One region of the Streptomyces sp. NPDC052225 genome, then DNA from elsewhere that is predicted to be linked to it. Evidence: predicted binding sites of a transcription regulator. Region 1 holds the regulator's gene; the other holds the start of a gene.
What was found. Region 1 encodes HrcA, which represses chaperone genes, less so after heat shock. Its sites were predicted from a motif close to TTNGCACTCNGNNNNNCNGAGTGCNAA; they were not measured.
Positions count from the first base shown of each region.

Region 2: the regulator HrcA is predicted to act here: its motif matches at 4,588-4,614, upstream of groES (co-chaperone GroES).

Region 1 covers NZ_JBFAVD010000011.1:75,345-90,571, reverse strand. Annotated here, with positions in the region: gene hemW (radical SAM family heme chaperone HemW) at 1-789, shown strand, start outside; gene AB0L37_RS18285 (DUF3097 domain-containing protein) at 910-1,728, opposite strand; gene AB0L37_RS18280 (MBL fold metallo-hydrolase) at 1,763-2,512, opposite strand; gene hrcA (heat-inducible transcriptional repressor HrcA) at 2,653-3,669, shown strand; gene dnaJ (molecular chaperone DnaJ) at 3,670-4,806, shown strand; gene AB0L37_RS18265 (nitronate monooxygenase) at 5,000-6,073, shown strand; gene AB0L37_RS18260 (16S rRNA (uracil(1498)-N(3))-methyltransferase) at 6,070-6,816, shown strand; gene AB0L37_RS18255 (VOC family protein) at 6,916-7,308, shown strand; gene AB0L37_RS18250 (hypothetical protein) at 7,305-7,691, opposite strand; gene AB0L37_RS18245 (hypothetical protein) at 7,826-8,341, shown strand; gene AB0L37_RS18240 (PDZ domain-containing protein) at 8,369-11,578, shown strand; gene AB0L37_RS18235 (RNA polymerase sigma-70 factor) at 11,713-12,591, shown strand; gene AB0L37_RS18230 (histidine triad nucleotide-binding protein) at 12,655-13,008, shown strand; gene AB0L37_RS18225 (ribonuclease Z) at 13,028-13,936, shown strand; gene AB0L37_RS18220 (adenosine deaminase) at 13,963-14,994, shown strand; gene AB0L37_RS18215 (MFS transporter) at 14,946-15,227, opposite strand, start outside.
Region 2 covers NZ_JBFAVD010000004.1:42,732-57,958, reverse strand. Annotated here, with positions in the region: gene AB0L37_RS08040 (multicopper oxidase domain-containing protein) at 1-1,388, shown strand, start outside; gene AB0L37_RS08035 (SDR family oxidoreductase) at 1,408-2,181, shown strand; gene groL (chaperonin GroEL) at 2,367-3,989, opposite strand; gene groES (co-chaperone GroES) at 4,135-4,443, opposite strand; gene AB0L37_RS08020 (hypothetical protein) at 4,742-5,041, shown strand; gene AB0L37_RS08015 (polysaccharide deacetylase family protein) at 5,061-5,972, opposite strand; gene AB0L37_RS08010 (polysaccharide deacetylase family protein) at 5,969-6,928, opposite strand; gene AB0L37_RS08005 (methyltransferase domain-containing protein) at 7,020-8,210, shown strand; gene AB0L37_RS08000 (DUF6596 domain-containing protein) at 8,242-9,471, opposite strand; gene AB0L37_RS07995 (YciI family protein) at 9,574-9,930, opposite strand; gene AB0L37_RS07990 (class I SAM-dependent methyltransferase) at 10,124-10,735, shown strand; gene AB0L37_RS07985 (LCP family protein) at 10,787-11,791, opposite strand; gene AB0L37_RS07980 (hypothetical protein) at 11,920-12,168, opposite strand; gene tsaD (tRNA (adenosine(37)-N6)-threonylcarbamoyltransferase complex transferase subunit TsaD) at 12,165-13,259, opposite strand; gene rimI (ribosomal protein S18-alanine N-acetyltransferase) at 13,252-13,722, opposite strand; gene tsaB (tRNA (adenosine(37)-N6)-threonylcarbamoyltransferase complex dimerization subunit type 1 TsaB) at 13,749-14,402, opposite strand; gene AB0L37_RS07960 (hypothetical protein) at 14,527-15,075, shown strand; gene AB0L37_RS07955 (hypothetical protein) at 15,195-15,227, opposite strand, start outside.

The DNA of each region.
Region 1 (15,227 bases):
GGCTTCAACCGGGTGTCGTTCGGCATGCAGAGCGCGCGGCAGCACGTCCTGAAGGTCCTCGACCGTACGCACACGCCGGGGCGGCCCGAGGCGTGCGTCGCCGAGGCGCGGGCGGCCGGGTTCGAGCACGTGAACCTGGATCTGATCTACGGGACGCCGGGGGAGACCGACGACGACTGGCGGGCGTCCCTCGACGCGGCGCTCGGGGCGGGGCCCGACCATGTGTCGGCGTACGCGCTGATCGTGGAGGAGGGCACGCAGCTCGCCCGGCGGATTCGGCGGGGCGAGGTGCCGATGACCGACGACGACGTGCACGCCGACCGGTATCTGATCGCGGACGAGGTGCTCTCGGGGGCCGGGTTCGACTGGTACGAGGTGTCGAACTGGGCCACGTCCGAGGCGGGGCGGTGTCTGCACAACGAGCTGTACTGGCGGGGGGCCGACTGGTGGGGGGCCGGGCCCGGGGCGCACTCGCATGTGGGCGGGGTGCGGTGGTGGAACGTGAAGCATCCCGGGGCGTATGCCGCTGCTCTGGGTGCGGGGAGGTCGCCCGGGGCGGGGCGGGAGGTGCTGGCCGACGAGGACCGGCGGGTCGAGCGGATTCTGCTTGAGCTGCGGCTCAAGGAGGGGTGTCCGTTGTCGTTGCTGCGGGAGGCGGGGCTCGCGGCCGCGCGGAAGGCGTTGGGGGAGGGGCTGTTGGAGGCCGGGCCGTTCGGGGAGGGGCGGGCTGTGCTGACGTTGCGGGGGCGGTTGTTGGCGGATGGGGTCGTGCGGGAGCTGGTGGACTGAGGCTGGGCTGGGCCGGGCTGCTGGGCGGGGGCCTGACGGGAGCGCTCGCCCCGCGCTGGGGGCCGCCTTGCCCACCGTGCCGCCCTAGGCGGCAGATTGCCCAAGGCTCGGGCGGCGGGGTCACGCCGTGACGAAGTCGATGAGTTCTTCCACTCGGCCCAGGAGTTCGGGTTCCAGGTCCTTGTACGTGCGGACCCGGGACAGGATGTGCTGCCAGGCCTCGCCCGTGTTCGCCACGCGCCAGCCGAGCGCGCGGCACACGCCCGTCTTCCAGTCCTGGCCGTGCGGGACGCGGGGCCACGCCTCGATGCCCACCGACGACGGCTTCACCGCCTCCCAGATGTCGATGTAGGGGTGGCCCACGACCAGGGCGTGTTCGCTCGTCACCGACTGGGCGATCCGCCATTCCTTGGTGCCGGGGACCAGGTGGTCGACCAGGACGCCGAGGCGGGCGTCGGGGCCCGGCGCGAAGTCGGCGACGATCGCCGGGAGGTCGTCGACGCCCTCGAGGAACTCGACCGCCACGCCCTCGATGCGCAGGTCGTCGCCCCAGACCCGCTCGATGAGCTCCGCGTCGTGCTTGCCCTCGACGTAGATGCGTCCGGCCCGGGCCACCCGGGCGCGGGCGCCCGGCAGCGCCACCGAACCGGAGGCGGTGCGCGTGGGGCGCACGGGCGCTGCCGCCGTCGGGCGCACCAGCGTGACGACCTTGCCCTCCAGGAGGAAACCGCGCGGCTCCATCGGGAACACGCGCTGCTTGCCGAAGCGGTCCTCCAGCGTCACCGTCGGCCCCTGCGCCGTCTTCTCCACGCGGATCACGGCTCCGCAGTAGCCGGTGGTGACCTCTTCGACGACGAGGTCCGGCTCGGCCGGTACCTCGGGCACCGGCTTGTTCCGCTTCCAGGGGGGAGTGAGGTCGGCGTGGGAGTACTGGCGCATTTGGCCGACGATATGAGAAGCCGGGGCGCCCGTCCTAGGACACGCCGAAGCGGGTCGCCAGTGCGGCGCGCTGCTCGCGGACAAAGCCCGCATTCACCACGGATCCGTGTCCGGGGACGTAGCGTGCGTCCTCGCCGCCGAGTTCGAGGAGCCGGTCGAGCGCGGCCGGCCAGTGGCGGGGCGCCGCGTCCGAGCCCGCCTGCGGCTCGCCGGACTCCTCGACCAGGTCGCCGCAGAAGACGATCTCCGGGGTGCCGGCCGCGCCGGGCACGAGGACGACGAGGTCGTGGCCGCTGTGCGCCGGGCCGACGTTCGCGAGCAGCACCTGGAGGCCGCCGCCCAGGTCGAGCGTCCACTCCCCGCACACCCGGTGGTGCGGCGTGACGAGCAGGTCGGCCGCATCGGCCGCCGCGTCCGGGCCGAGGCCGTTGCGTACGGCACTGGCGCGCACCGCGTCCGCTCCGTGCGCGAAGACGGTGTCGATGCCCACGGCCCCGTACACCTCGACACCCGCGAACGCGGCCGTGCCGAAGACATGGTCGAAGTGCGGGTGCGTGAGCGCGATGTGCGTCACTCTCCCGTGTTCGGTCAGGAGGCGCTGGGCGTCCGCGCGCAGCTGGGAGCCTTCACGCAGTGAGGATCCGGTGTCGATCAGCAGGGCGGCGCCGTCCCCCACGACGAGGCCGGTCGTGCAGTCCCAGCCGGGCAGCCGGACCCGCCCCACGCGCGGGGCCAGCTCCTCCCAGCCCGCCGCTGCCCAGTCGATACGTACGTCACGTTCCATGCGTACGACGCTAGCGGCCTTGCCGGGGCCGTACCTCACGGCCGTACACTGAGGCGGGGACGACTGGCACTCACCCGTAGCGAGTGCCAAATAGGACGTTCGAGAAGATCACGACGGGAAGCCGCTGGAGGTGTGCGCCGATGCTCAGTGAACGCAGGCTCGAAGTGCTGCGCGCCATCGTCCAGGACTATGTCGGGACCGAGGAGCCCGTGGGCTCCAAGGCGCTCACGGAGCGGCACCGCCTCGGCGTCTCGCCGGCGACGGTGCGCAACGACATGGCCGCCCTGGAGGACGAGGGATACATCGCCCAGCCGCACACCAGTGCCGGGCGCATCCCGACCGACAAGGGGTACCGCCTCTTCGTCGACAAGCTCACGAACGTGAAGCCGATGACCGCTCCCGAGCGGCGCGCCGTCCAGAACTTCCTGGAGGGCGCCGTCGACCTCGACGACGTCGTCGGGCGGACCGTGCGGCTGCTCGCGCAGCTCACCCGGCAGGTCGCGATCGTCCAGTACCCGTCCCTGACCAGGTCCACCGTGCGCCATGTCGAGCTGCTCTCGCTGGCGCCCGCCCGTGTGATGCTCGTGCTGATCACGGACACTGGGCGCGTCGAACAGCGGATGGTCGACTGCCCGGCGCCGTTCGGCGAATCGCCTCTGGCGGATCTGCGCGCCCGGCTCAACAGCCGGGTCGCGGGCCGCCGCTTCGCCGACGTACCGCAGCTGGTGCAGGATCTGCCGGAGGCCTTCGAGGCGGAGGACCGCGGCACGGTCTCGACGGTGCTCTCCACTCTTCTGGAGACGCTCGTCGAGGAGTCCGAGGAGCGGCTGATGATCGGCGGCACCGCCAATCTCACCCGCTTCGGACATGACTTTCCCCTCACCATCCGGCCCGTCCTCGAGGCCCTTGAGGAGCAGGTCGTGCTCCTCAAGTTGCTTGGTGAGGTGGGGGATTCGGGCATGGCCGTACGGATCGGTCACGAGAACGCACACGAGGGACTCAACTCCACGTCCGTCGTGTCGGTCGGCTACGGTTCGGGCGGCGAGGCAGTCGCCAAGCTCGGTGTCGTCGGACCGACACGCATGGATTACCCGGGAACGATGGGAGCAGTACGCGCAGTGGCACGTTACGTCGGACAGATCCTGGCGGAGTCGTAAGTGGCCACGGACTACTACGCCGTACTCGGCGTGCGCCGCGACGCTTCCCAGGACGAGATCAAGAAGGCTTTTCGGAGGCTCGCGCGCGAGCTGCACCCGGACGTGAATCCGGATCCGAAGACCCAGGAGCGGTTCAAGGAGATCAACGCCGCCTACGAGGTGCTCTCCGACCCGCAGAAGAAGCAGGTCTACGACCTCGGGGGCGACCCCCTGTCGCAATCCGGCGGAGGCGGGGCCGGAGGCTTCGGCGCCGGTGGGTTCGGGAACTTCTCGGACATCATGGACGCGTTCTTCGGTACGGCGTCGCAGCGTGGGCCCCGGTCCCGTACGCGCCGTGGCCAGGACGCCATGATCCGGCTCGAGGTCGAGCTGGACGAGGCCGCCTTCGGGACCACCAAGGACATCCAGGTCGACACCGCTGTGGTGTGCACGACCTGCAGCGGTGAGGGCGCGGCGCCCGGGACCTCCGCCCAGACCTGTGACATGTGTCGCGGGCGCGGCGAGGTCTCGCAGGTCACGCGGTCCTTCCTCGGCCAGGTCATGACCTCGCGGCCGTGTCCGCAGTGCCAGGGATTCGGGACCGTGGTTCCGACGCCCTGCCCCGAGTGCGCCGGTGACGGCCGCATCCGGTCGCGGCGGACGCTGACGGTGAAGATCCCGGCCGGTGTGGACAACGGGACGCGGATCCAGCTCGCCGGTGAGGGCGAGGTCGGTCCCGGTGGCGGGCCCGCCGGTGACCTCTACGTCGAGATCCACGAGCTGCCCCACCCCACGTTCCAGCGGCGCGGCGACGATCTGCACTGCACGGTGACGATCCCGATGACCGCGGCGGCCCTCGGTACGAAGGTGCCGCTGGAGACGCTCGACGGGCTCGAGGAGATCGACATCCGGCCGGGCACGCAGTCCGGCCAGTCGGTGCCGCTGCACGGGCGCGGTGTCACGCATCTGCGGGGCGGCGGCCGTGGCGACCTCATCGTGCACGTCGAGGTCACGACGCCGCAGAAGCTCGATCCCGAGCAGGAGCGGTTGCTGCGGGAGCTGGCGAAGTTGCGGGGCGAGGAGCGGCCCACGGGGCAGTTCCAGCCGGGGCAGCAGGGGTTGTTCTCGCGGTTGAAGGATGCGTTCAACGGGCGTTGAGCTTGTGTCTTGCGGGGCCTGGGGTTTTTCCCCGGGCCCCGTTTTTTTGCGGCTGATGGGGTGGGGGTGCCGTGCGTTGCCGGGTGCTGCGCCGTCGTGGTTGCGCGCGCCGTTCCCCGCGCCCCTTTGGGGCGCCTGTGCAGCCGGAATGGGTCGATTCGGTTGTCCGTACGGGACGTGGCACGATGCGGGCATGTCCTCCGCACTGACCGATCTCTGCCACTATCCGATCGTGCAGGCCCCCATGGCGGGCGGCGCCTCCTGTCCCGCGCTCGTGGCCGCCGTCTGCGAGGCGGGCGGGCTCGGGTTCCTCGCCGCCGGGTACAAGACGGCCGACGGCATGTACCAGGAGATCAAGCAGGTGCGGGGGCTGACGAACCGGCCCTTCGGCGTCAACCTCTTCATGCCGCAGCCCGAGTACGCCGACCCGGCCGCCGTCGACGTCTACCGCCATCAGCTCGCCGGCGAGGCCACCTGGTACCAGACCGCGCTCGGCGACCCCGACAGCGGGCGCGACGACGGCTACGACGCCAAGCTGGCGATCCTCCTCGACGACCCGGTACCGCTGGTCACGTTCACGTTCGGCTGCCCCACGCGCGAGGTCGTGCAGGCCCTCCAGCGCGTCGGCACCCGCAGCGCCGTCACCGTCACGACGGTCGACGAGGCGCGGGCCGCGCAGCAGGCCGGCGCCGACGCCGTGTGCGTCCAGGGCATCGAGGCCGGCGGCCACCAGGGCACGCACCGCGACAACCCCGAGGCCGACTGCAGCGGGGTCGGACTCCTTTCGCTGGTCGCCCAGGTGCGGGAGGCCGTGCAGCTGCCGATCATCGCCGCGGGCGGCATCATGCGCGGCTCGCAGATCGCCGCGGTGCTCGCCGCCGGCGCCGAACTCGCGCAGCTGGGCACCGCGTTCCTCGTCACCCCCGAGTCCGGGGCGCCCACGCTGCACAAACAGGCCATGACCGATCCGCTGTTCACCAGGACCGAGCTGACCCGGGCGTTCTCCGGGCGGCCGGCGCGCGGGCTCGTCAACCGGTTCCTGCGCGAGCACGGCCCGTACGCGCCCGCCGCCTACCCCCAGGTCCACCACATGACGTCACCGCTGCGCAAGGCCGCCGCCAAGGCCGGTGACCCGCAGGGCATGGCGCTGTGGGCGGGGCAGGGGCACCGGTTCGCCCGCGAGCTGCCCGCCGGGCAGCTCGTGGAGGTCCTCGCGGCCGAACTCGACGCCGCCAAGGCCGCGTTGGGGCAGCGGGGTGCGGCATGACGGCGCCGGTGTTCGTGGTCGAGGGCGCGGTTCCCGGCGACGGTGCGTATGTGCTCGACGGGCCCGAGGGGCGGCACGCCGTCTCCGTGAAGCGGCTGCGGGCGGGCGAGGCCGTGGTCCTCACGGACGGGCTCGGGTCCTGGTGCGACGCGGTCGTCACCGGCAGCGAGGGCAAGGACCGGCTGCTCCTCGACGCCGGCCCGGTGCGGGTCGAGGACGAGGCGCGGCCGCGGATCACCGTCGTACAGGCGCTGCCCAAGGGGGACCGGGGCGAGCTCGCCGTCGAGACGATGACCGAGACCGGGGTCGACGCGATCGTGCCGTGGGCCGCGTCCCGGTGCATCACGCAGTGGCGGGGCGAGCGGGGGCTCAAAGCGCTCGGGAAGTGGCGGGCGACCGCGCGGGAGGCGGGGAAGCAGTCGCGGCGCGTGCGGTTTCCCGCGGTGGCGGACGCGGCGTCCACGAAGGAGGTCGCCGCGCTGCTCGCGGGGGCTGATCTCGCGGCCGTGCTGCATGAGGACCGGGAGTTTCCCAGCGAGGCGCTCGCGTCGGCCGAGCTTCCTGCGAGCGGGGAGATCGTGCTCGTCGTCGGGCCCGAGGGCGGGGTTTCGCCGGAGGAGCTCGCGGTGTTCGAGGCGGCTGGGGCGCGGGCGTTTCGGTTGGGGCGGAGTGTTCTGCGGACGTCCACGGCGGGGACGGCGGCGGTGGCGTTGTTGCTGGGGCGGACCGGACGGTGGGGCTGAGTGGTCGGGTGACTACTCGCCGTACCGGGTGGTGTTGTGTGGGTGCTGGTCGCTCCGTTCCCCGCGCCCCCGCGGGGCTCGGACCCGTAAACTGAACCCATGGAACTCGCCCAGGTGAGGCTGCTCGTCAGTGACTTCGGGGCCTGCTATCGGTTCTACGCCGATGTGCTCGGGCTCAAGCCGCAGTCCGGAGCGGAGAGTGGACCGTACGAGAAGTTCTCGCCGCCCGGCGGATCCGCGGGGATCGCGCTGCAGGACCGGGCCATGATGGCCCAAGTGCTGGGCGAAGTCGGGGAGTTGGCCACCGGGCACCGTTCGCTCGTGGTGCTGCGCGTCGATGACCTGGACGCCTACTGTGCTCAGGTCGTCGAGCGCGGCGGCGTTCTCGTGCACGGACCCGCGCCGTTCACGGAGCGGATGCGCGTCGCCCACCTCAAGGACCCCGAGGGCAATCTCGTCGAGCTTCAGGAGTGGCTGCTGCTGCGCGGCTAGCCGGACGTGGACCCGGCGCGGTCCGTCACCGCGTCGAACAGTGGCCAGGCGTCCACCTCCACCGTCCGCGGCGCCTCGGGGTACAGGCCGCGGGTCAGCGCCTCGTCGAGCAACTGCCGTACGGTGCCCGGCTCGTGGAGGTTGAGGCAGACCTGGCCCGGCATCCGCACCACGTCGCCCTCCGCGAAGTACCCGTCGGAGATGATCCGGCCCGGTCCGGGCCGGAAGACCAGGCGCAGCCGGGCCCGTGACCCCGCCCGCCACAGCGTCAGGGTGTTGGCGCACCCCGGGTAGCCGCGCACGCGGTCGTGGCGGTGGCTGAAGCACCACATGTACTCCGTGCCGTCCGCGACGAGTCGGCGGACCCTGCGCCTGCTTCCCATGGCGGCACTCTAGGCGCCCGCTGTGGCCGCATGTGCTCTACCGCCGCGGTGGCGGGGCTGGCATGCTGCCGTTCATGGGGGCATTGAGGCGTATTGGATCCCGTTTACGGCATAGGCGCTGGCTCGCGACCGGTGTGCTGATCGGTGCCGCCGTCGCCGGCGGGGTCGCCTGTGAGCCGGTCGGCGGCGACCTGAACCCGTCCACGGTGGCCGCCACCACCGACCAGGAAGCCACGCAGGAACTGGAGCGGCAGAAGGCCCCCGTGGCCTGGCTCAGCTGCACCGGGTCGTACAACGGCCGCTCCACGCCCAGCAGTTCGACGCCCAGTGAGGTCGAGGTGGACTGCCAGGGCAAGACGGGCAAGGGCGAGAGGATCACCGTCAAGGGGTGGGCGCACGGTGTCGTCTCCGGGCACTGTGTGCGCGGCGACTTCATCGCGCGGGTCGACGGCAAGGTCTGGTTCCACCTCGATGTCCTCGGCAACTGCGCCGAATCGGACCGGACTTCGCACGCGCCGCAGAACCCGCCCCCCTCGCACCACGACAAACCCACGTACCACGAGCCCCAGCCCGGCACCACGCGCACCGTCACCAGGACCGTCACCGTGTACCCGCCCGACCCGACGTGCTCCTGTTTCCAGGGCAAGTGAGTTCTGGTGAGTTCTAGGGTGGGCGGGGTGACGAATTCTGCCTATCTCCGGTTTCCGCACCTGCACGGCGAGTCGGTGGTCTTCACCGCCGAGGACGACGTGTGGGCGGCGCCCCTCGACGGCGGCCGCGCCTGGCGGGTCAGCGCCGACAACGTGCCCGTGAGTCATCCCCGTATCTCTCCCGACGGCGCCACCGTCGCCTGGACGTCACGGCGTGACGGCGCCCCCGAGGTGCATGTCGCCCCGCTCGACGGCGGCTCCGCCAACCGCCTCACCTATTGGGGGAGTTGGACGACCGCCGTGCGCGGCTGGACCCCCGACGGCCGGGTCATCGCCGTCAGCGCCTACGGGCAGGCGTCGTCGCGGCGCAGCTGGGCGCGGGCCGTGCCGCTCGACGGCGGGCCCGCCGAGACGCTGCCGTACGGGCCGGTGGGCGGCGTGGTGTTCGGCCCCGACTCCCAAGTGCTGCTGCTGTCCGCGCCGATGGGGCGTGAGGCCGCCTCGTGGAAGCGGTACCGGGGCGGCACCGCGGGCAAGCTGTGGATCGACGCGAGCGGCGACGGCGACTTCGTACGGCTGCACGCGGACCTCGACGGGAACATCGAGTACCCGATGTGGGTGGGGGAGCGCATAGCCTTCCTCTCCGATCACGAAGGCGTGGGGGCGCTCTACTCGTCGCTGCCCGACGGGTCCGAACTGCGCCGCCACACCCCGGTGGACGGGTTCTACGCACGTCAGGCCACCACCGACGGCAGCCGCGTCGTGTACTCAAGTGCCGGTGAGCTGTGGGTGGTCGAGGGGCTGGAGGAGGGTGTCGAGGCTCGGCGGGTCGGCGTGCGGCTCGGCGGGCAGCGGGCCGATCTCCAGCCGCGTCCCGTCGACGCCGCCCGCTGGTTCGGGGCCGCGTCGCCCGACCACACCGGACGCGGCAGCGCCGTCGCCGTGCGCGGCGCCGTGCACTGGGTGACCCACCGCTCCGGGCCCGCCCGCGCCCTCGCCGCCGAACCGGGCGTACGGGCCAGACTCCCGCACACCTTCCGTGCTGATGGGGGCGCCGGCGAGGAGCACGTGGTGTGGGTGACCGACGCCGAGGGCGACGACGCCCTGGAGTTCGCGCCCGCCACCGGCGCCGCCGCCGGTGCCACCCCGCGCCGGCTCGGCGCCGGACGGTTCGGCCGGGTCCTCGGGCTCGCCGTCGCCCCGGACGGCGGCCGGGTCGCCGTGGCCGCGCACGACGGGCGGATCCTGCTGGTCGAGCGCGACAGCGGTGACGTGAGGGAAGTGGACCGCAGCGAGGACGGGCATGCCACGGGGCTCGTGTTCTCGCCGGACTCCGGGTGGCTGGCCTGGTCGCATGCCGGTCCGCACGGGCTGCGACAGCTCAAGCTCGCCAACGCCGCCGACCTCGCCGTCACCGAGGCGACCCCGCTGCGGTTCCGGGACTACGCGCCCGCGTTCACCCTCGACGGCAAGCACCTGGCGTTCCTGTCGGCGCGCTCCTTCGACCCCGTCTACGACGAGCACGCCTTCGACCTCGCGTTCGTCAGCGGCTCGCGGCCGCACCTGATCACGCTCGCCGCGACGACCCCGTCACCGTTCGGACCGCAGCGGCACGGGCGCCCCTTCGACGCGCCCGACAAGGACGAGACGCCCGACAGCGAGGGCACGCCCGTCACCCGCGTCGACCTCGAAGGGCTCGGCGACCGCATCGTGCCGTTCCCCGTCGAGGCCGCCCGCTACTCGACGCTGCGCACCGCCAAGGACGGCGTGCTGTGGCTGCGCCACCCCGTGCGCGGCGTGCTCGGCGACTCCCGCGCCGGGCTCGACGACCCCGCGCCGAAGACCCGCCTCGAGCGCTACGACCTGGCGCAGCGGCGCATCGAGGAGATCGGCTCCGACGCCGACCACTACGAGGTCACCGGAGACGGCAAGCGCGTCCTGCTGTGGACGGGCGAGGTCCTCAAGGTCGTGCCCAGCGACCGGCGCCCCGCGCACGACGACGACTCCGACACCAACATCACCGTCGACCTCGGCCGGATCAGCCAGCACGTCGACCCGGCCGCCGAGTGGCGGCAGATGTACGAGGAGACCGGCCGCCTGATGCGCGACAACTTCTGGCGCGCCGACATGAACGGCGTCGACTGGGACGGCGTCCTGGAGCGGTACCGCCCCGTCCTCGACCGGGTCGCCACCCACGACGACCTCGTCGACCTGCTGTGGGAGGTGCAGGGCGAACTGGGCACCTCGCACGCGTACGTCGTCCCGCGCGGCTCCGGAGGCTCCGCCGCACGCCGCCAGGGGCTGCTCGGCGCCGACATCTCCCGCCAGGACGACGGCAGTTGGCGCATCGACCGGGTGCTGCCCTCCGAGACGTCCGACCCGCGCGCCCGCTCCCCGCTCGCCGCGCCCGGGGTCGCCGTGCGCGCCGGGGACACGGTCCTCGCCGTGGGCGGGCGGCCCGTCGACCCGGTGACAGGGCCCGCTCCGCTGCTCGTCGGCACCGCGGACAAGCCCGTCGAGCTGACCGTGTCACCGGCCGGCGGCGGCGACCCACGGCATGTCGTCGTGGTGCCCGTCGACGACGAGGAGCCGCTGCGCTACCACGCGTGGGTCGCCGACCGGCGGGCGTACGTCCACGAGCGGTCCGGCGGGCGGCTCGGCTATCTGCACGTGCCGGACATGATGGCGCCGGGCTGGGCGCAGATCCACCGCGATCTGAGCGTCGAGGTCGCCCGCGACGGCCTCGTCGTCGACATCCGCGAGAACCGGGGCGGGCACACGTCGCAGCTCGTCGTGGAGAAGCTGGCGCGGCGCGTCGTCGGCTGGGACCTGCCGCGCGGCAGCCGCCCCTTCTCGTACCCGATGGACGCGCCCCGCGGTCCCGTCGTCGCCGTCGCCAACGAGTTTTCCGGGTCCGACGGCGACATCGTCAACGCGGCGATCAAGGCGCTCGGGATCGGGCCCGTTGTGGGGGTGCGGACGTGGGGCGGGGTCATCGGGATCGACAGCCGGTACCGGCTGGTGGACGGGACGCTGGTGACTCAGCCGAAGTATGCGACGTGGATGGAGGGGTACGGGTGGGGGCTCGAGAATCACGGGGTGGACCCGGATGTCGAGGTCGTGGCCGCGCCGCAGGATGTCGTGGCGGGGCGGGATCCTCAGCTGGATGAGGCTGTGCGGATCGCGCTGGCCGCGCTGAGCGAGAATCCGGCGAAGGCTGCGCCTTCATTGCCGTAGAGCGTCTGCCCAAGTCGGTGGATTGCGGGGTGCAGGTTTCGTCGTGGCTGGGCGCGCAGTTCCCCGCGCCCCTGAGATGCTCCGCATCTCCGGGCGCGGTGTCACAAAGCCGCGTCCTGTGGCGTCCTGTGCGTATGGACTCTGCCACCGAAGCGTTCGTCACTCACCGCAAGCTGTTGTTCACCGTCGCCTACGAGATGCTCGGGTCCGCCGCCGATGCCGAGGACGTGTTGCAGGAGGTCTGGCTGCGGTGGACCGGGGTGGAGTTCGACGGGGTGCGGGAGCCGCGGGCGTTCCTGGTGCGGATCACGACGCGGCAGGCGCTGACCCGGCTGCGGACGCTGCGCCGCCGCAAGGAGTCGTACGTCGGGCCGTGGCTGCCCGAGCCGCTGCTCACCGCGCCCGACGTGGCCGAGGACGTCGAGCTCGCGGACAGCGTCTCCATGGCGATGCTGCTCGTCCTGGAGACGCTGGGGCCGACCGAGCGGGCCGTGTTCGTGCTGCGCGAGGTGTTCGCCATGGAGTACGACGAGATCGCGGCCGCCGTCGACAAGACCCCGGCCGCCGTACGGCAGATCGCCCACCGCGCGCGGAACCACGTCGCGGCCCGCCGTCCGCGCGGTGCCGTGACGCCGGCCGAGCGCAAGGGGGCCCTGGACGCGTTCCGGCGGGCGGTCGAGACCGGGGATCTCCAGGGGCTGTTGGACATGATCGCGCCGGACGTCGTGCTGCTCACCGATGGCGGCGGTGTCGTCGAGGCGGCCCTGCGGCCCATCGTCGGCGCCGAGCGCGTCGTCCAGGTGCTCGCCCATGTCTCCGGCCGCGCCGAGCTGCGCCCCACGTACGTCAACGGGTGTCCGGCGCTGTTCGTCCGGATCCCCGGCGAGGTCGACAGCGTGCTCGCCGTCCGCTTCGACGACGGGCTCATCAGCGGGATCTACGCCGTGCGCAACCCCGAGAAGCTGTCCCGGGTCGCCGAGGAGACCACCGTCAGCCTGAGGGCCTGGGTCTGAGCCCCCGTCCGGGCGATCGATACGATGCCGCAGTACCGAGACGACCGTGCGAAGGAGCCGAACGTGGCCGGAGAACCCCAGGCTGACTGCCTGTTCTGCAAGATCGTCGCCGGGGACGTGCCCGCGACCATCGTCCGGGAGACCAAGACCACCGTCGCGTTCCGGGACATCAACCCGCAGGCGCCGACCCACGTCCTGGTCATCCCGCGCGTCCACCACCCCGACGCCGCCTCGCTGGCCGCCGCCGAACCGGAGATCGCCGCCGACGTGCTGCGCGAGGCCGGCGAGGTCGCCAAGGAGGAGGCGCTCGGCAGCTACCGGATCGTGTTCAACACCGGCAGCGGCGCGGGCCAGACCGTCTTCCACGCCCATGCCCACGTCCTCGGCGGCCGCGGCCTCCAGTGGCCTCCCGGATAGGCGCAGAGGTCAACTCCCCGTGTCCGTACGTGAATTCGTCGTGCTCGGTACCGCGAGCCAGGTGCCGACGCGGCACCGCAACCACAACGGCTACCTGCTGCGCTGGGACGCCGAGGGTATCCTCTTCGACCCGGGAGAGGGCACCCAGCGGCAGATGCTGCGCGCCGGTGTCGCCGCGCACGACCTCAACCGGATCTGCGTCACGCACTTCCACGGGGACCACTCGCTGGGCCTCGCCGGTGTCATCCAGCGCATCAACCTGGACCGGGTTCCGCACCCCGTGACCGCCCACTTCCCGGCGTCCGGGCAGCGGTTCTTCGACCGGCTGCGGTACTCCACCGCGTACCGGGAGACCGTCGGCATCACGGAGGAGCCGGTCGGCGGGGAGGGCGCGGTGCTGGCCGAGACATCCTCGTACCGGCTTGAGGCGCGCCGCCTTTCGCACCCCGTCGAGTCGTACGGCTACCGGCTCGTGGAGCCCGACGGGCGGCGGATGCTGCCCGAGCGGCTCGCCGCGCACGGCATCGCCGGGCCCGACGTGGGGCGGCTGCACCGCGAGGGGAGCCTCGGCACGGTCACCCTCGACGACGTGAGCGAGGTGCGGCGCGGGCAGCGCGTCGCCTTCGTCATGGACACCCGGCTGTGCGAGGGCGTCGAGATGCTCGCCGACGGCTGCGATCTGCTCGTCATCGAGTCGACCTTCCTGGACGAGGACCGCCGACTGGCCGCCGATCACGGGCACCTGACCGCCGGGCAGGCCGCCCGCGTCGCCCGGGACGCCGGTGTGCGCCATCTCGTCCTGACCCACTTCAGCCAGCGCTACAGCGACCCGGGGGAGTTCGAGCGGCAGGCGCGCGCCGCCGGGTTCGACGGGGAGCTGACCGTCGCCCGCGACCTCGACCGGGTGCCCGTGCCGAAACGGGTCTGACCTGGGGCCCTGCGTACGATGGTCCGATGTCCCTCGAACCCCTCGCTCGCATCCCCAAGGCCGAGCTGCACCTGCACATCGAAGGCACCCTCGAACCCGAGCTGGCCTTCGAACTCGCCGCCCGCAACGGCATCACGCTGCCGTACGCCGACACCGAGGCGCTCCGCACGGCGTACCTTTTCACCGACCTCCAGTCGTTCCTCGACCTTTACTACGGCCTGATGGCCGTCCTGATCACCGAGGACGACTTCGAGGCGCTCGCCGACGCGTACCTGGCGCGCGCCGCCGAGCAGGGCGTGCGGCACGCGGAGATCTTCTTCGACCCGCAGGCCCACATGGCGCGCGGCGTGACGATGGGGACCGTCGTCGAGGGACTCTCGCGGGCGCTCGCGCGCAGCGAGGAGCGCCACGGGATCACCACCAAGCTCATCATGTGCTTCCTGCGCGACCAGTCCGCCGAGTCGGCGATGGAGACCCTGGAAGCCGCGAAGCCGTACCTCGACCGGATCGTCGGCGTCGGCCTCGACTCCGCCGAGGTCGGCAACCCGGCCTCCACGTTCCGCGAGGTGTACGAGGCCGCGGGCGCGCTCGGCCTGCGCAAGGTCGCGCACGCGGGCGAGGAGGGCGACCCGTCGTACGTGTGGGAGGCCCTGGACGTCCTCGGCGTGGAGCGCGTCGACCACGGCCTGCGCTCCCTGGAGGACCCCGAGCTCGTCGCCCGTCTCGTACGGGACCGGATCCCGCTGACGCTCTGCCCGCTGTCCAACGTGCGGCTGCGCGCCATCGACGTCCTGGAGGAGCACCCGCTCGCCAAGATGATGGACGCGGGCCTGCTGTGCACCGTGAACTCCGACGACCCGGCCTACTTCGGCGGGTACGCCGGCGACACGTTCCACGCCGTGCACGAGGCCCTCGCGCTCGACCACGAACGGCTGCGGGAGCTGGCCCGCAACTCGTTCGTGGCGTCGTTCCTCGACGGCAGCGCCGAGGAGGAGGCGCTGCGGGCGCGCTACATCGCCGAGGTCGAGGCGTACGAGCTGGACGACATCTCCGGCTGACCCGCCTGAGGGCCCGCCGTCGTGAACTCGTCCTGCACCGGCTCCGGCCGGGACTCGGCGATGACGGCGGGCACCTCGATGTCGAAGATCTCGACGACCGGCTGCTCCAGGACGCCCGACGGCGGGACCGTCGCGCCGACCGGGGCGCCGCTGCGCCGCCTGGCCGCACCCGCGAACAGCGGGCGGCCTCCGGTGTGCAGCGTCACCGCCGTCAGCGGCACCGCCAGCAGGAG
Region 2 (15,227 bases), on a different contig from region 1:
AGATGGCGGTGCCGCCGCTCGCGCCCTCGCACATCGACGAGAAGGACGGCGCCCGCGTCTTCGACCTGCGGATGCGCGCGGGCGAGAAGGAGTTCAAGTCCGGGCTGCGGACGGCCACATGGGGATTCAACGGGGACTACCTCGGACCGACGCTGCGCGCCGGGCGCGGCGAGAAGGTCAGGGTCCGGGTCCGCAACGGACTCGACGAGGCGTCGAGCGTGCACTGGCACGGCATGCATCTGCCGGCCCGGATGGACGGCGGCCCGCACCGGATGATCGAGCCCGGCGCCGAGTGGACCGCGCAGTGGACCGTGGACCAGCCCGCCGCCACCCTCTGGTACCACCCGCATCCGCACGGGCGGACCGAGGCGCATGTCCAGCGGGGGCTCGCCGGGATGTTCCTCGTGGACGACGAGCGCAGCGAGCGGCTCGCGCTGCCGAAGCGGTACGGGGTCGACGACCTGCCGGTGATCGTGCAGGACGTGACGTTCGACGGGGCCGACTTCGACCACGGGCACGGCCTGATGCGGGCCACCGGCTTCCTCGGCGACCGCACGATGGTCAACGGCACCCTGGACCCGTACCGAGTGGTGCGCGACGAGCGGGTCCGGCTGCGCCTGTTGAACGCCTCGACGGCACGGACGTACGACTTCGGTTTCTCGGACGGCCGCGATGTCGCGCTCGTGGGGACGGACGGCGGGCTGCTCGAACGGCCCGCCACGACGGACCGGATCCAGCTGTCGCCCGGGGAGCGGGCCGAGATCGTGGTGCGGATGAAGGCCGGGGAGCGGGCCGTGCTGCGCAGTTTCCCGCAGGACAACTACGGGGACAGGTGGCAGCGGCGGTTCGCGGGCGGCGACGACTCCTTCGACGTCCTGCAACTGCGCGCGGCGGACCGGCTCCGGTCCTCCCCCGAAGTCCCTTCCAGACTGGGCGAGTTGGAGCTGCCGAACGCCGAGGACGCCGTACGGGGGCGGAACTTCGACCTGGAGATGGGCGGCATCAACGGGCGGGCCATGGACATGGGCCGGATCGACGACACGGTCACGCGCGGCACCACCGAGGTGTGGACCGTGCGCAACGACAACGGGATGCCGCACAACTTCCATGTGCACGACGTGCAGTTCAGGGTCGTCGAGGTGAACGGTAAGACGCCGCCGCCCGAACTGCGCGGCCGCAAGGACACCGTGTTCCTGCCGAGCGGTACGACGATGAAGCTGGCGCTGCGGTTCGACGGCGGCCCCGAGTTCGCCGATCCCGAGGTGCCGTTCATGTACCACTGCCATCTGCTGTACCACGAAGACGGCGGAATGATGGGGCAGTTCGTGGTCGTCGACAAGGGGCAGCGGGCGCGCACGCCGGGCTCCGGTGATCACGGGCACCACTGATCGTCACTAACCTTGGTGCATGACTACGGCACTGATCACGGGATCCACCGCGGGCATCGGCGCCGCCTTCGCCCGGCGCCTCGCCGCCGACGGGCACAACCTGGTGCTCGTCGCGCGCGACACGAAGCGGCTGCGGGAACAGGCGACGGAGCTGCACGACGGACACGGCATCGAGGCCGAGGTGCTCACCGCCGACCTGTCCACGGACGAGGGCATCGAGGCGGTCGAGGCGCGGCTCGGCGACCGCAGGTCGCCGGTCGATCTGCTCGTCAACAACGCCGGGTTCGGCAACAAGGGGCAGTATCTGGAAGTCCCCATGGCCGACGAGCTGACCATGCTGAAGGTGCACTGCGAGGCGGTGCTGCGGCTGACGTCGGCGGCGACCGCGGTGATGCGGGAGCGCGGGCGGGGCGGTGTGGTGAACGTGGCGTCCGTCGCGGCGTTCGTGCCGCGCGGCACGTACGGGGCCTCGAAGGCGTGGGTCGTGCAGTTCACGCAGGGCGCGGCGAAGGATCTCGCGGGCAGCGGGGTGCGGCTGATGGCGCTGTGCCCTGGGTTCGTCCGTACGGAGTTCCACGAGCGGGCCGGGATGGGCACCGGCAACATTCCGAAGTGGATGTGGCTCGACGCGGACAAGCTGGTCGCTGCGGCGCTGTCCGATCTGGCCCGCGGCAAGTCGCTGTCGATCCCGGATCCGCGGTACAAGGCGCTGATGGGGGTGGTGAAGGTGACGCCGCGATCTGTACTGGGCGGGATCACGTCTCGGACTGGGCGCAAGTACGGGCCGCAGTAGGTGGTTTTCGGCTGCGGGTTCGGTAGGGGCTGGTCGCGCCCCGCGGCGGAGCCGCTAATGACACAGCCCCGCGCCCCTGAAATGCAGACGCTTCGCGTCGCATTTCCCCGATAGCGGACGCGCCCCGAAATGGGACGAGGCCCGCCGCCCCGAAGCGGGGAGACGGGCCTCGACTTCAGTTCGGGTCAGTGCGAGTGACCGTGGCTGTGGCCGGCCTCGGGCTCTTCCTCGGCCGGCTTCTCGACGACCAGGGTCTCGGTCGTCAGGAGCAGGGAGGCGATCGACGCGGCGTTCTCCAGCGCGGAGCGCGTGACCTTGACCGGGTCGATGACGCCGGCCTTGACCAGGTCACCGTACTCACCGGTCGCGGCGTTGTAGCCGAAGCCCTTCTCGAGCTCGGCGACCTTGGAGACGATCACGTAGCCCTCGAGGCCCGCGTTCTCGGCGATCCAGCGCAGCGGCTCGACGGCGGCGCGGCGGACGACGGCGACACCGGTGGCCTCGTCGCCCTCCTTGCCGAGGGAGCCCTCGAGGACCTTGACGGCGTGGACGAGCGCGGAGCCACCACCGGAGACGATGCCCTCCTCGACCGCGGCGCGGGTCGCGGAGATGGCGTCCTCCAGACGGTGCTTCTTCTCCTTGAGCTCGACCTCGGTCGCGGCACCGACCTTGATCACGCAGACGCCGCCGGCGAGCTTCGCGAGGCGCTCCTGGAGCTTCTCGCGGTCCCAGTCGGAGTCCGTGTTCTCGATCTCGGCCTTGATCTGGTTCACGCGGCCGTCGACGTCGGCCTTGTTGCCGCCGCCGTCGACGATCGTGGTGTCGTCCTTGGTGATGGTCACGCGGCGCGCGGAACCGAGGACGTCCAGGCCGGCCTGGTCGAGCTTGAGGCCGACCTCTTCGGCGATGACGGTGGCACCGGTGAGGGTGGCCATGTCCTGGAGCATCGCCTTGCGGCGGTCGCCGAAGCCGGGGGCCTTCACGGCGACGGCGTTGAACGTGCCGCGGATCTTGTTCACGACCAGGGTCGACAGGGCCTCGCCCTCGACGTCCTCGGCGATGATCAGGAGCGGCTTGGAGCCACCGGCCTGGATGACCTTCTCCAGGAGCGGGAGCAGGTCCTGGATCGAACCGATCTTGCCCTGGTGGATCAGGATGTACGGGTCGTCGAGGACGGCCTCCATACGCTCCTGGTCGGTGACGAAGTACGGGGACAGGTAGCCCTTGTCGAAGGCCATGCCCTCGGTGAAGTCGAGCTCCAGACCGAAGGTGTTGGACTCCTCGACGGTGATGACACCGTCCTTGCCGACCTTGTCCATCGCCTCGGCGATGAGCTCGCCGACCTGGGTGTCCTGGGCGGACAGACCGGCGACGGCGGCGATGTCGGACTTCTCGTCGATCGGGCGGGCGGTCGCGAGGAGGTCCTCGGACACGGCCTTGACCGCGGCGTCGATGCCCTTCTTCAGGGCGGCCGGGGAAGCGCCCGCGGCGACGTTGCGCAGGCCTTCCTTGACGAGGGCCTGGGCCAGCACGGTGGCGGTGGTCGTACCGTCACCCGCGATGTCGTTGGTCTTGGTCGCCACCTCCTTCACCAGCTGCGCGCCGAGGTTCTCGTACGGGTCCTCGACCTCGACCTCGCGGGCGATGGTGACACCGTCGTTGGTGATGGTGGGGGCGCCGAACTTCTTGTCGATGACGACGTTGCGGCCCTTGGGGCCGATCGTCACCTTGACCGTGTCGGCAAGCTTGTTGACGCCGCGCTCGAGGGCGCGACGGGCGTCCTCGTCGAACTTCAGGATCTTCGCCATGGGAGCGATTCAGCCCTCTCGGAAAACTCGGGGTGAAGCTGGGTGTGGAGCTCGGTGTAAACGAACCGCGCCCCTGACCCCGGCTTGTTAAAGGTCGCGGGTGCCAGGGGCGCAGTTCAGAAGCAGCCGGGCTGCTTCGGGGGTCTTACTTCTCGACGATCGCGAGCACGTCGCGAGCCGAGAGGACGAGGTACTCCTCGCCGTTGTACTTGACCTCGGTGCCGCCGTACTTGCTGTACAGCACGATGTCGCCGGTCTTCACGTCGAGCGGCAGGCGCTCGCCGTTCTCGAAGCGACCCGGGCCCACCGCGAGGACGACGCCCTCCTGGGGCTTCTCCTTCGCGGTGTCCGGGATGACCAGGCCAGAGGCGGTGGTCTGCTCGGCGTCGAGCGGCTGGACCACAATGCGGTCCTCGAGCGGCTTGATGGCAACCTTGGAGCTGGTGGTCGTCACGATCCGACCTCCCCCTTCGGAGATCTCACGGGGTTAACTGTCTGAGGTGGCGACCAGGTGGATCCGTCGTCGCGGGTGCCGGACCTGCCCGTCGCTGTTGGCACTCTCCGGTGGGGAGTGCCAGAGCCGAGACTATGACTGCGATTAGCACTCGGTCAAGCGGAGTGCCAATCGACTGCGATGCGGCGGCCGATTTCCTCCCCGCGCCCGCGCCGCTCGCGGCCTGCGACAGGGCACGGAAGGATCCCGGTTCGGGGCCTGCCGGGCGGAGTACCGGATTCCGTACGAGGCTCGGCGCATGGCCGGTCACTACCGCACGCCGCGCTCCCGCTGGGGAGACGCCGCGCTCGCCGTGTTCGTGCTCTTCACGGACGTGATCGCCGGTGTGACCGCGTCGGTGTGGCTGCCGGCCGCACGCACCCCCGCGGCCGGGGCCCTGTGGGCCTTCCTGGCGCTCGCCGTGCTGGTCTTCTGCTCGGCCTTCGCCCTCGGCGGGCGCACCGGACTGCCGATCACCGCGGGGGTCCAGGCCGTCGCCGGATCCATCCTCGGACTCCTGGTCCTCGCCTCGTACGCCTCGGCGCACCGGGGGCCGTGACGGCCGCCCGGCGGGCGGGTCAGAGGTAGTCCTCCAGGCGGGCCACCGTGAAGCCCTGGGCCTGGATGCGGCGCAGCATGCGGGTCGTCAGCTCGGTCAGGGTCGTGCCCTTGAGGTCGGCCGGGCCGCGGAAGTGGGTCAGGATGATGTCGCCGGGGTGGAGGCGGCGGCCGCCGTCGGCGTAGCGGAGGTCGTTGATCTGCATCGAGGCGCGCCACAGGACGATCGCGTCGATGCCGCAGGCGCCGGCCGCCCGCAGGGTGTCCGCGTCGTAGTTGCCGTAGGGCGGGCGGAGCAGGCGCGGGGCCGTGCCGAAGCGGGCGCGCAGGCGTTCCTGCTGGCCGCAGATCTCGGCGTGCTGCTCGACGTAGCCGAGGCCGGGCAGGAACGGGTGCGTGAGGGTGTGGTTCTCGACGCCCGCGCCGAGCCGCCGCAGCGCGCCGAAGTGGCTGTAGCCGGTGCCGGGGCTCGCCACGGAGTGCGTGAGGAACATCGAGATCGGCAGCCGCAGGTCGCGGACCATGTCGACGAAGCGGGGATCCTTCTCGGCGCCGTCGTCGAAGGTGAGGAAGACGACCTTGTCCCGGGTCGGGACGCGGTCGACGACCGGGGGGACCGCCCCCGGCCTGCGGGGCGGGAGCACCCCCTGGGCGGGGGGCCGCGGCGCCGGCGCGAGCGGGGCGGCGAGACCCCAGCGCCGGTGCGCGTCCGGGACCACGGGCGCCGCGGGAGCCGCCGGGGCCGCCGGGGCCCCCGCGACTCCGGCCGCGGGGCGCGGGTGGTGGCGTACCTTCTGCGCCGCCTTCCTGCCCATCCGCTCGATCGGGTCGACGGACTGCGCGCACCCGGTGAGCAGCGCGGCGGCCAGGGCGCAGCCGACGATGCGCGCCCCGGCCGACCGGACGGCCGCCCCCGCCCAGGGAGTTGTCACAGGTAGTCCTCCAGGCGGGCCACCGCGTACCCCTTGTCGGTCAGGTACTTCATGAGCATCCGGATCATGTCGGGCATCGTGCCCTTCCAGTCCTCGCGTCCGCGGAAATGCGTGAGGAGGATGTCGCCCGGATGGATGTCCCGGTCCCACTCGCGGTAGTCCATACGGTCCACGAACGCCTCGGCGTTCCAGATCGGCGCGTACTTGATGCCGCAGGCCTTGGCGGCCTTGAGGGTGTCCTGGTTGTAGTTGCCGAACGGCGCCCGGAAGAGGGTCGGCCGTTTGCCGTACTTCTTCTCGATGAGGTCCTGCATGCCGCAGATCTCGTGCTTCTGCCGGGCGTAGGACAGGCCCGGCAGGTACGGGTGGTGCAGCGTGTGGTTGTTGAGGGTGACGCCCGTGGACTGCATCTTCTTGAAGTAGCCGTACTCGGGCTTGATCTCGGCGTCGGTCAGGAAGGCCGTGTACGGGATCTTCAGGTCGCTCATCATCTTCAGGAACTTCGGGTCCTTCTCGGCCCCGTCGTCGATGGTGAGGAAGACGACCTTGTCCTTGGTGGGGATGGTCGTGAAGACGGGCGGCAGCCCGAGTTCCTCCTGCTGGTCGACCTCGAAGCCCTTGCGCGCCTTGATGACCGGCTTCTTCGCGGGCGGCTTCGGCGCGGCGAGGGGCACCTTCGCGAGGCCCCAGCGGCGGGCGGCCGCCGCGCGCTGCGCCTGCTGGGCCTTGAGCTGGGTGGCGTACGAGTCGAGGGCGCGGGCCGGCGGGGCCTGGAGGGGCTGCTGGCCGGCGGCCGGGCGGACCGCCTCGTCGGCGCCGCCCGCGCAGCCCGTGGCGAGCGCGCAGCCGACGAGGGCGGCGGCCGCGGCCCGGATCGCGGTTCTGCGCCGGGCGCGGGACCGGGCCGCGCGCGTCCCCTTCGAGAAGGTTTCTTCGTTTTGTCGTACTAGTTGCATGGCGCCGGATCCTCGCAGCCCACGCCCCTGATCGAGGGCCGACACCGCGGCCGGGCGCGCGCCGTCCTCCGACTGGCCCACAATGGTCCGGGTGAGCTCCTTCTCCACCGCCGAAGCCTTCAGCGCCCTCCTGTCCCCCGAGGGCCTGGCCCTGCTCGACGAACTCCGGGACCACGACCCCGCCCAGGAGCTCGCCCTCGCCACGAAACTGCGCCGCGACCACCCCGCCGAGCTGGTCTCCGCGGCGCTCGGGCAGGCGCGGCTGCGGCAGCGGGCGGTGGCGAAGTTCGGCGCGCGGGACGCGGCCCGGATGTTCTTCACGCCGAACGGTGTCGAGCAGGCGACCCGCACCAGCGTGGCGGCCTACCGCGCGGAGTCGTTCAAGGCGCTCGGCGTGCGGTCCGTCGCCGATCTGTGCTGCGGCATCGGCGGCGACGCCATCGCTCTCGCCCGCGCCGGGATCTCCGTACTCGCCGTCGACCGCGACCCGCTGACCTGCGCCGTCGCCCGGGCCAACGCCGAGGCGCTCGGTCTCGCCGACCTCATCGAGGTGCGGGAGGCCGATGTCACGGAGGTCGACACGGCCGCGTACGACGCCGTGTTCGTGGACCCGGCGCGGCGCTCGGACAAGCGGGGCCGGATCTTCGACCCCGAGGCGTACTCGCCGCCGCTGTCCTGGGCCGTCGCCACCGCCCTGAAGGCGCCGCGGGCCGCGCTGAAGATCGCGCCGGGCATCCCGCACGAGGCGATCCCGGCGGAGGCCGACGCGGAGTGGATCTCGGACGGGGGCGACGTGAAGGAGGCCGTGCTGTGGTTCGGCACGGAGCCGGGGAGGGTGCGGGCCGCGCTGCTGCCCGGGCCGCGGGAGCTGGTCGGGCGGGGGCTGCCGGATCCTGAAGTGCGGTCTGTGGGGCGGTACTTGTACGAGCCGGACGGCGCCGTCATCCGGGCGCATCTCGTCGCCGAGGTGGCCGAGGAGGTCGGGGGCGGGCTGATCGACGAGACCATCGCGTATGTCACGGGGGACGAGTTGCGAGGTACGGCGTATGCGTCCGCGTACGAGATCACCGATCAACTGCCGTTCAACGTGAAGAAGTTGAAGGCGCTGCTGCGGGAGCGGGGGGTGGGGGTGCTGATCGTGAAGAAGCGGGGGTCGGCTGTCGAGCCGGAGGAGTTGCGGCGGAAGGTCATGCCGAAGCCCTTTGGGAAGGGGGCGGCGACTGTGTTTCTGACCCGGGCTGCGGGGGCGCCTGTGATGTTGGTGGGGGCACCTGTGCGCTGAGGTCGCGGGGCTCAGCCCCGGACCCCGCTCCTCAATCGCCGGAGGGGCTTGATTCGGCGGAGGGGCTCAGTCGGGAGAGCAGGAACTCGCGCTCCCGTTCGTTGCGGGTCAGGGTCGCCGCCCTCTCGAACTCCGCCCGCGCCTCCTCCCGCCGCCCCAGCCGCTCCAGCAGGTCCCCCCGTACGCTCGGCAGCAAGTGGTAGTCGCGCAGGGCCGGTTCGTCGCGGAGGGTGTCCACGATCGCGAGCGCCGCTGCGGGGCCGTCCGCCATCGACACCGCCACCGCGCGGTTCAGCTCGACCACCGGGGACGGGGTGCGGGCCGCGAGGAGGGCGTAGAGGGCGGCGATCTGGCGCCAGTTGGTGTCGTCGTACGTGTACGCGCGGGCGTGGCAGGCGGCGATCGCGGCCTGGAGGGCGTAGGGGCCGGGCGGGCCCGATGCCACCGCCTCCGCACGGGTGAGGGCCGCGAAGCCGCGCCGGATCAGCATCTTGTTCCAGCGCGTCCGGTTCTGGTCCCTGAGCAGGACGGGGGTGCCGTCGGCCGCCGTGCGGGCGGGCGCGCGGGAGGACTGGAGTTCCAACAGCGCGGCCAGGCCGTGCACTTCGGGCTCCTTGGGCATCAGGGCCTGGAGGACGCGGGCCAGGCGCAGGGCGTCCTCGCACAGCGCCGGGCGCAGGTAGTCGTCGCCCGCCGTGGCCGCGTACCCCTCGTTGAAGATGAGGTAGATGACCTCCAGGACGGAGCCGAGGCGGGCCTCGCGGTCGGGGCCGTAGGGGACCTCGAAGGCGACGTTCCTGGTGGCCAGGGTGCGCTTCGCGCGGACGATGCGCTGGGCGACGGTGGCCTCGGGGGCGAGGACCGCGCGGGCGGTCTCGGCCGTGGTCAGTCCGCCGAGCAGGCGCAGCGTGAGCGCGACGCGGGCCTCGGCGGACAGGACGGGGTGGCAGCTCATGAAGACGAGGCGCAGCAGGTCGTCGTCGATGTCGTCGGGGTCGGCGGCGACGCCCACGTCCTCGTACGCGAACTCCGTCGCCCTGCCGACCTCCTGGAGCTTGCGGGCGTAGTTCTCGCGCCGCCGCACGAGGTCGACGGCGCGGTGCTTGGCGGTGGCGGTGAGCCAGGCGCCCGGGTTGTCGGGGACCCCGGAACCGGGCCAGGTCTCCAGGGCTGCGACCAGCGCGTCCTGCGCCAGTTCCTCCGCGATGCCGACGTCGCGGACGATCCGGGTGACGGCCGCGATGATCCGCGGCGCCTCCATGCGGAAGACCGTCTCGACGGTGTGGGCCGTGGTCTTTTGCTGCTCTGTCACGACCCACCATCAGACACCGCGAAGGGCTCGCGGCCAAGGCGATCGGGCGGATCAGCCCTCGGCGATCTCGCGGATCTCGGACGTGACGGTCCAGTGGTCCTCGTGCACCTTCAGGAAGCGCTTGGTCCACTCCAGGCACTCGGCCTCGTCCTTGGTCTGGAGGAGCGCGTAGCCGCCGATGACCTCCTTGGACTCGGTGAACGGACCGTCGGTGACGGTGATCTCGCCCTTCTCGTAGTGCACCCGCTTGCCCTGTGAGCTCGGCGTCAGGCCGGCCGTGTCGAGCAGCACGCCCGCCTTCGTCATCTCCTCGATGAGCGCGCCCATCCGCTGCATCAGTTCCTCGCTGGGGCCCTCGGCGGGGGCGTTGTTCTCGTCGATGCGGACCATCGTCAGGTAGCGCGGCATGATGTTCTCCTCTGTGATCGATCTGCGTGTCCGGTGAGGCCGTGGTCGGCCTCTCACTCATACGTCGAACGGGCGGCGGCCGCATCGACACCACCGCCGATTTTTTCGAAGAAGTTTTTTTCCGCCCGCTGACCTCGGCGTTCACGCCGGTGCTTACGTCGCCCTCATGCGCCGCGTGCCAGGGTCGCTCCCCATGGCGTTCGACCACAACGACCACTACCACCGCCTCCTCCTGCGGCACCTGCCCGCGCACGGCCGCACCGCGCTCGACGTCGGCTGCGGCACGGGCCGTTTCGCGCGGCGGCTCGTGGCGCGCGGCTACCGGGTCGACGCGCTCGACCCGGATCCGGCGACGCTCGCGGCCGCCGAGGCCATGGGCGGCGGCCCCCGCTACCGGCTCGCGGACGCCTCGCGGGCCGATCTTCCGGCCGCCCACTACGACGTCATCAGCTGCCTCGCCTCCCTGCACCACATGCCGTTCACGACGCTCACCCGGCTGCGCGCGGCCCTCGCGCCCGGCGGCCGGCTGCTCGTCCTCGGCTGCCATGCCGGGGTCACCGCGTGGGACGTCGCCGCGGTCCCGGCGAACGCGGTGGCGCGGCTCGCGGTGTACGGCGCCGAGCGCGCCCGGGGCCTGCCCGCCGCGCCGCCCAGGGCGCCGGTCAGGGAACCGCGGATGACGCTGCCGGAGGTGCGGGAACAGGCGGCGCGGCTGCTGCCGGGCAGCGAGGTGCGGCAACTTCTGTACTGGCGCTACCTGTTGACGTACGTGGCGCCGAAGTACCCCGCAGCCATGGCCAGTTGACGTGCGATTTCCCCAAGGCTCCGGCCGGAGCCCGTCACTCGGGCCTCCGCCTCAGCGCAGGGACTCCCACAGCTCACGCGCCCCGGGCTGCTCGGCGACGACCCGGTTGGCGTCGGACGGGGCGGGCACGACCGGCATCATCACGGTCTTGACGGACTCGGAGGACAGACCGCTCAGGCTCCGTGCCAGACCGGAGAGTTCGCTCAGCGAGTCGAGTCCGGTGTCGGCCGTGAGGCTGCCGGTCGCGGCGTCGGCGACCCGGTAGAGGCGGGCCGGGTCGGTGAGCAGCCCGCTCCCGGACACCCCGTCCGCAAGGGACTTCACCAGCTGCTGCTGGAGCTTGATGCGGCCGAGGTCGCTGCCGTCGCCGACGCCGTGCCGGGTGCGCGCGAAGGCGAGGGCGCGCTTGCCGCCGAGGTGGTGCTCGCCGGCCGTCAGGTGCAGATGACTGAGGTCGTCGTCGATGTCCTCGTCCGTGGTGACGTCGACGCCGCCGAGCGCGTCGACGAGCTTCGCGAACCCCGCGAAGTCGATCTCCAGGAAGTGGTCCATCCGTACGCCGGTGAGGTGCTCGACGGTCTTCACCGCGCAGACCGGACCGCCCACCGAGTAGGCGCTGTTGAACATGACGTTGTACGCGACCGCGGTCGTCCCCCCGGACTCCGTCGGGCAGGACGGACGCTCGACGAGGGTGTCGCGCGGGATGGAGACGACGGTGGCCTCGCTCCGGTCGGCGTTCAGGTGCACGACCATCGCGGTGTCCGAGCGGGCGCCGCCGCTGTCGCCGCCGCCGAGCGCCTTGTTCGCCTTGCCGCTGCGCGAGTCGGAGCCCAGGACGAGGATGTTGAGGACCCCCGTCTCGACCGGCTCCGGCGACGCGGAGGCCGACGCCGACGGCGAGGCGGCGACCAGGTCGACGCGGGCCGGCCGGTCGTCGCCGAGCGCCTTGTCGATGTCGACGCTGCGTATGTTGCTCTCCAGGTGCCAGTACGCCCAGCCACCCGCGGCTCCGCCGAGAACGACGACACAGCCGAAGGCGATCGCCACCGCCTTCACCGTGCGCGCACGGAACCTTTTCTTGTCAGTCACACAGGGAACGTAAGTCCGAATTATTACGGCGGTAAACCACTTGGCGTCACCGATTCGGAAATCTCACGAGCTTCTCAGGCGCGCGCGACAGCCCCTCAGACGGCCTCGAACCGCCACCGGTGCACGGCCCGCGTCACCAACTCGCCGTCGGGTTCCGGGAGTTCGGGCAGGACGGCGTCGTACTCCGCGTCCCACCAGGTGATGACGAGGACCCGGTCCTGCGGCGCGCGGAACGTCTCGCGCCGCACCGGCTCCCGTTCGAGGACCTGCGCCCGGGCCCAGGTCAGCAGCTCCTCGCCGCGGCCGTCGACGGCCCGGGCCTCCCACATCAGCGCGACCGTCACGAGTACAGGTTCTCCTTGCTGACCTCGTGCACGTGGTCGTGGTGGTGGTGCCCCGGCACATGCGGCTCCGTCACCGGAAGCGACGAGTCCGCGGACAGGTCCCACGACGAGGCCGCCCGGTTCCTGGCCACCATCTCGGCGCCGAGGGCGGCGACCATCGCGCCGTTGTCCGTGCACAGCTTGGGGCGCGGCACGCGCAGCCGGATCCCGGCCCGCTCGCAGCGCTCCTCGGCGAGCGCGCGCAGCCGCGAGTTGGCGGCGACACCGCCACCGATCATCAGGTGGTCGACACCCTCGTCCTTGCAGGCCCGTACGGCCTTGCGCGTGAGCACGTCCACGACGGCCTCCTGGAAGGACGCCGACACGTCGCGCACCGGCACGTCCTCGCCGGCGGCCCGCCTGGCCTCGATCCAGCGCGCGACGGAGGTCTTCAGACCGGAGAAGGAGAAGTCGTACGCGGGGTCGCGCGGACCGGTGAGCCCGCGCGGGAAGGCGATCGCGTCCGGGTCGCCCTCGCGCGCGTACCGGTCGATGACGGGACCGCCCGGGAAGCCGAGGTTGAGCACCCGCGCGATCTTGTCGAAGGCCTCCCCCGCCGCGTCGTCGATCGTCGCGCCGAGCGGCCGCACGTCGGAGGTGATGTCGGTGGACAGCAGCAGCGAGGAGTGGCCGCCGGAGACCAGCAGGGCCATCGTCGGCTCGGGCAGCTTGCCGTGCTCCAGCTGGTCGACGCAGATGTGCGAGGCGAGGTGGTTGACGCCGTAGAGCGGCTTGCCGAGGGCGTACGCGTACGCCTTCGCGGCGCTGACGCCGACGAGCAGGGCGCCCGCGAGGCCGGGCCCGGCGGTCACCGAGATCCCGTCGAGGTCCTTCGCGCTCACCCCCGCGTCCTTCAGGGCGCGCTCGATGGTCGGCACCATCGCCTCGAGGTGCGCGCGGGAGGCGACCTCGGGGACGACGCCGCCGAAGCGGGCGTGTTCGTCGACGCTGGAGGCGACGGCGTCGGCGAGCAGGGTGGTGCCGCGGACGATGCCGACGCCGGTCTCGTCGCAGGAGGTCTCGATGCCGAGGACGAGCGGTTCGTCAGCCATGCTTCTTCTCTTCACTCACGGTGTTGGTGGTGGTCAGGCGCATCACGAGGGCGTCCACGTTGCCCGGCTGGTAGTAGCCGCGGCGGAAGCCGATCGGCTCGAAGCCGAAGCGCTCGTAGAGCTTCTGCGCCCGGGTGTTGTCGACGCGTACTTCGAGCATCACCTCGGCGACCTCGAAGGCGGTGGCGTGCCGCAGGAGTTCGGTGAGCAGCCGGGCGCCGAGCCCGGTGCCCCAGTGGTCGCGGGCGGCGGCGATGGTCTGCACGTCGGCCAGGTCCCCGGAGGCGGCGAGCCCGCCGTACCCGACGAGCCGCTCGCCCTCGTACGCGACCACGTACCGCCGCGACGACCCGACGCCGCGGGCGTGCGCGAGCTCGGACCAGAACATGCCGCGCGACCAGGCGTCGTCCGGGAAGAGGTCCTTCTCCAGGGCGAGCACGGGATCGATGTCCCACCAGCGCATCTCGCGCAGCTCAACGTCCACGGACGTCACTTGGGGGTGACCACCTTGTAGTTCTTGGGGACCTGCGCGTCGGGGCGGCGCAGGTACAGCGGCCGCGGTTCGAGCAGTTCCTCACCGGCGGCGAGCTTCTCGGCGGCGAAGGCGGCGAGCGCGGCGGCGGACACGTGCTCGGGCCCGCGGGCGTCGGGGAACGTGTCCGGGTAGAGGACCGCTCCGGCGCCGACCGCGGGCAGCCCGGCGACCTGCTCGGCGATGTCCCCGGGCCGGTCGACGGCAGCCTCGGAAACACGAGTCCGCACGTCCTCGTACCTGGCCCAGTAGACCTCCTTGCGCCGCGCGTCGGTGGCGACGACGAAGGGGCCCTCGATCTGCGCCTCGTAGGCGAGCCCGTCCAGCGTGCACACCCCGTGCACGGGAACGCCGAGCGCGAACCCGAACGTGTCGGCGGTCATCAGGCCGACCCGCAGTCCGGTGTACGGTCCCGGGCCGACGCCCACGACGATCCCGGTCACGGCGTCGAGCTTCACCCCGGCCTCGGCGAGCACCCGGTCGACGGCGGGGAGCAGCAGCTCCCCGTGTCTGCGGGCGTCGACCTGACTCGACTCGGCGACGACGGAGGTCCCGTCGTGCAGCGCGACGGTGACGGCGGGGGTGGCGGTATCCAGCGCGAGCAACAGCACGCAAACAGCCTACGGCGCTCCGGAGGCTGACACGTCCGCACTCCCGCACAACCGGAGCGGGCCCGGCCCCGGTGCTACCGTCACGGGGAGCCTTCTGGCGACGTACTTGAGAGGCAGGCACCTGGTGGCACGGAGCAGCACCGGATTCGTGACCGCGCTGACGGCGGGCGCGCTCGCCGTGGTCGGCTTCCTCGCGTACCAGGCGTCGGCGAACGCGCCGGCCGACCTCGGCAAGGCGAAGGACACGAGCCCGTCGGCGTCGGCCTCCAAGTCCCCCGAGCACAAGTCCGACCCGGCGGCGCTGCCCGCGCAGTCCGGCAAGGGCGAGCGCGTCGTCTACTCGCTGGGCGAGGACCGCGTGTGGCTGGTCACGCCGGGCAGCAAGCCGCGTACGTACGAGGTCACGCCCGGAACCGTGGACCCGGCCGTCGGCACCTACACGGTGACGTCGCGCTCCGGCACCATCACCGGCACCGACGGGGTGGCGATCGAGCACGTGGTCCGCTTCGCGACGACGAACGGCGTGGCGATCGGCTTCAGCGCGGCGGTCGACGGCTCGACCCCGAAGCCGGACCCGTCGAAGCAGACGGGCGGCATCCGGGAGTCCCGCGCCAACGGCACCCTGATGTGGGACTTCGCGACGATCGGCCGCAAGGTAGTCGTCGTCCGCTAGGTCATGCCTGAGCCCCTCGGCCCATCGAGCTTGAGCCCCTCGGCCCATCGAGCGGGGCTCCGGCCACATCAAGCCCCTCCGGCGATTGAGGAGCGGGGTCCGGGGCAGAGCCCCGCGACCTAGACGGCGTCGGGCCGCACCTTGTCGTCCCG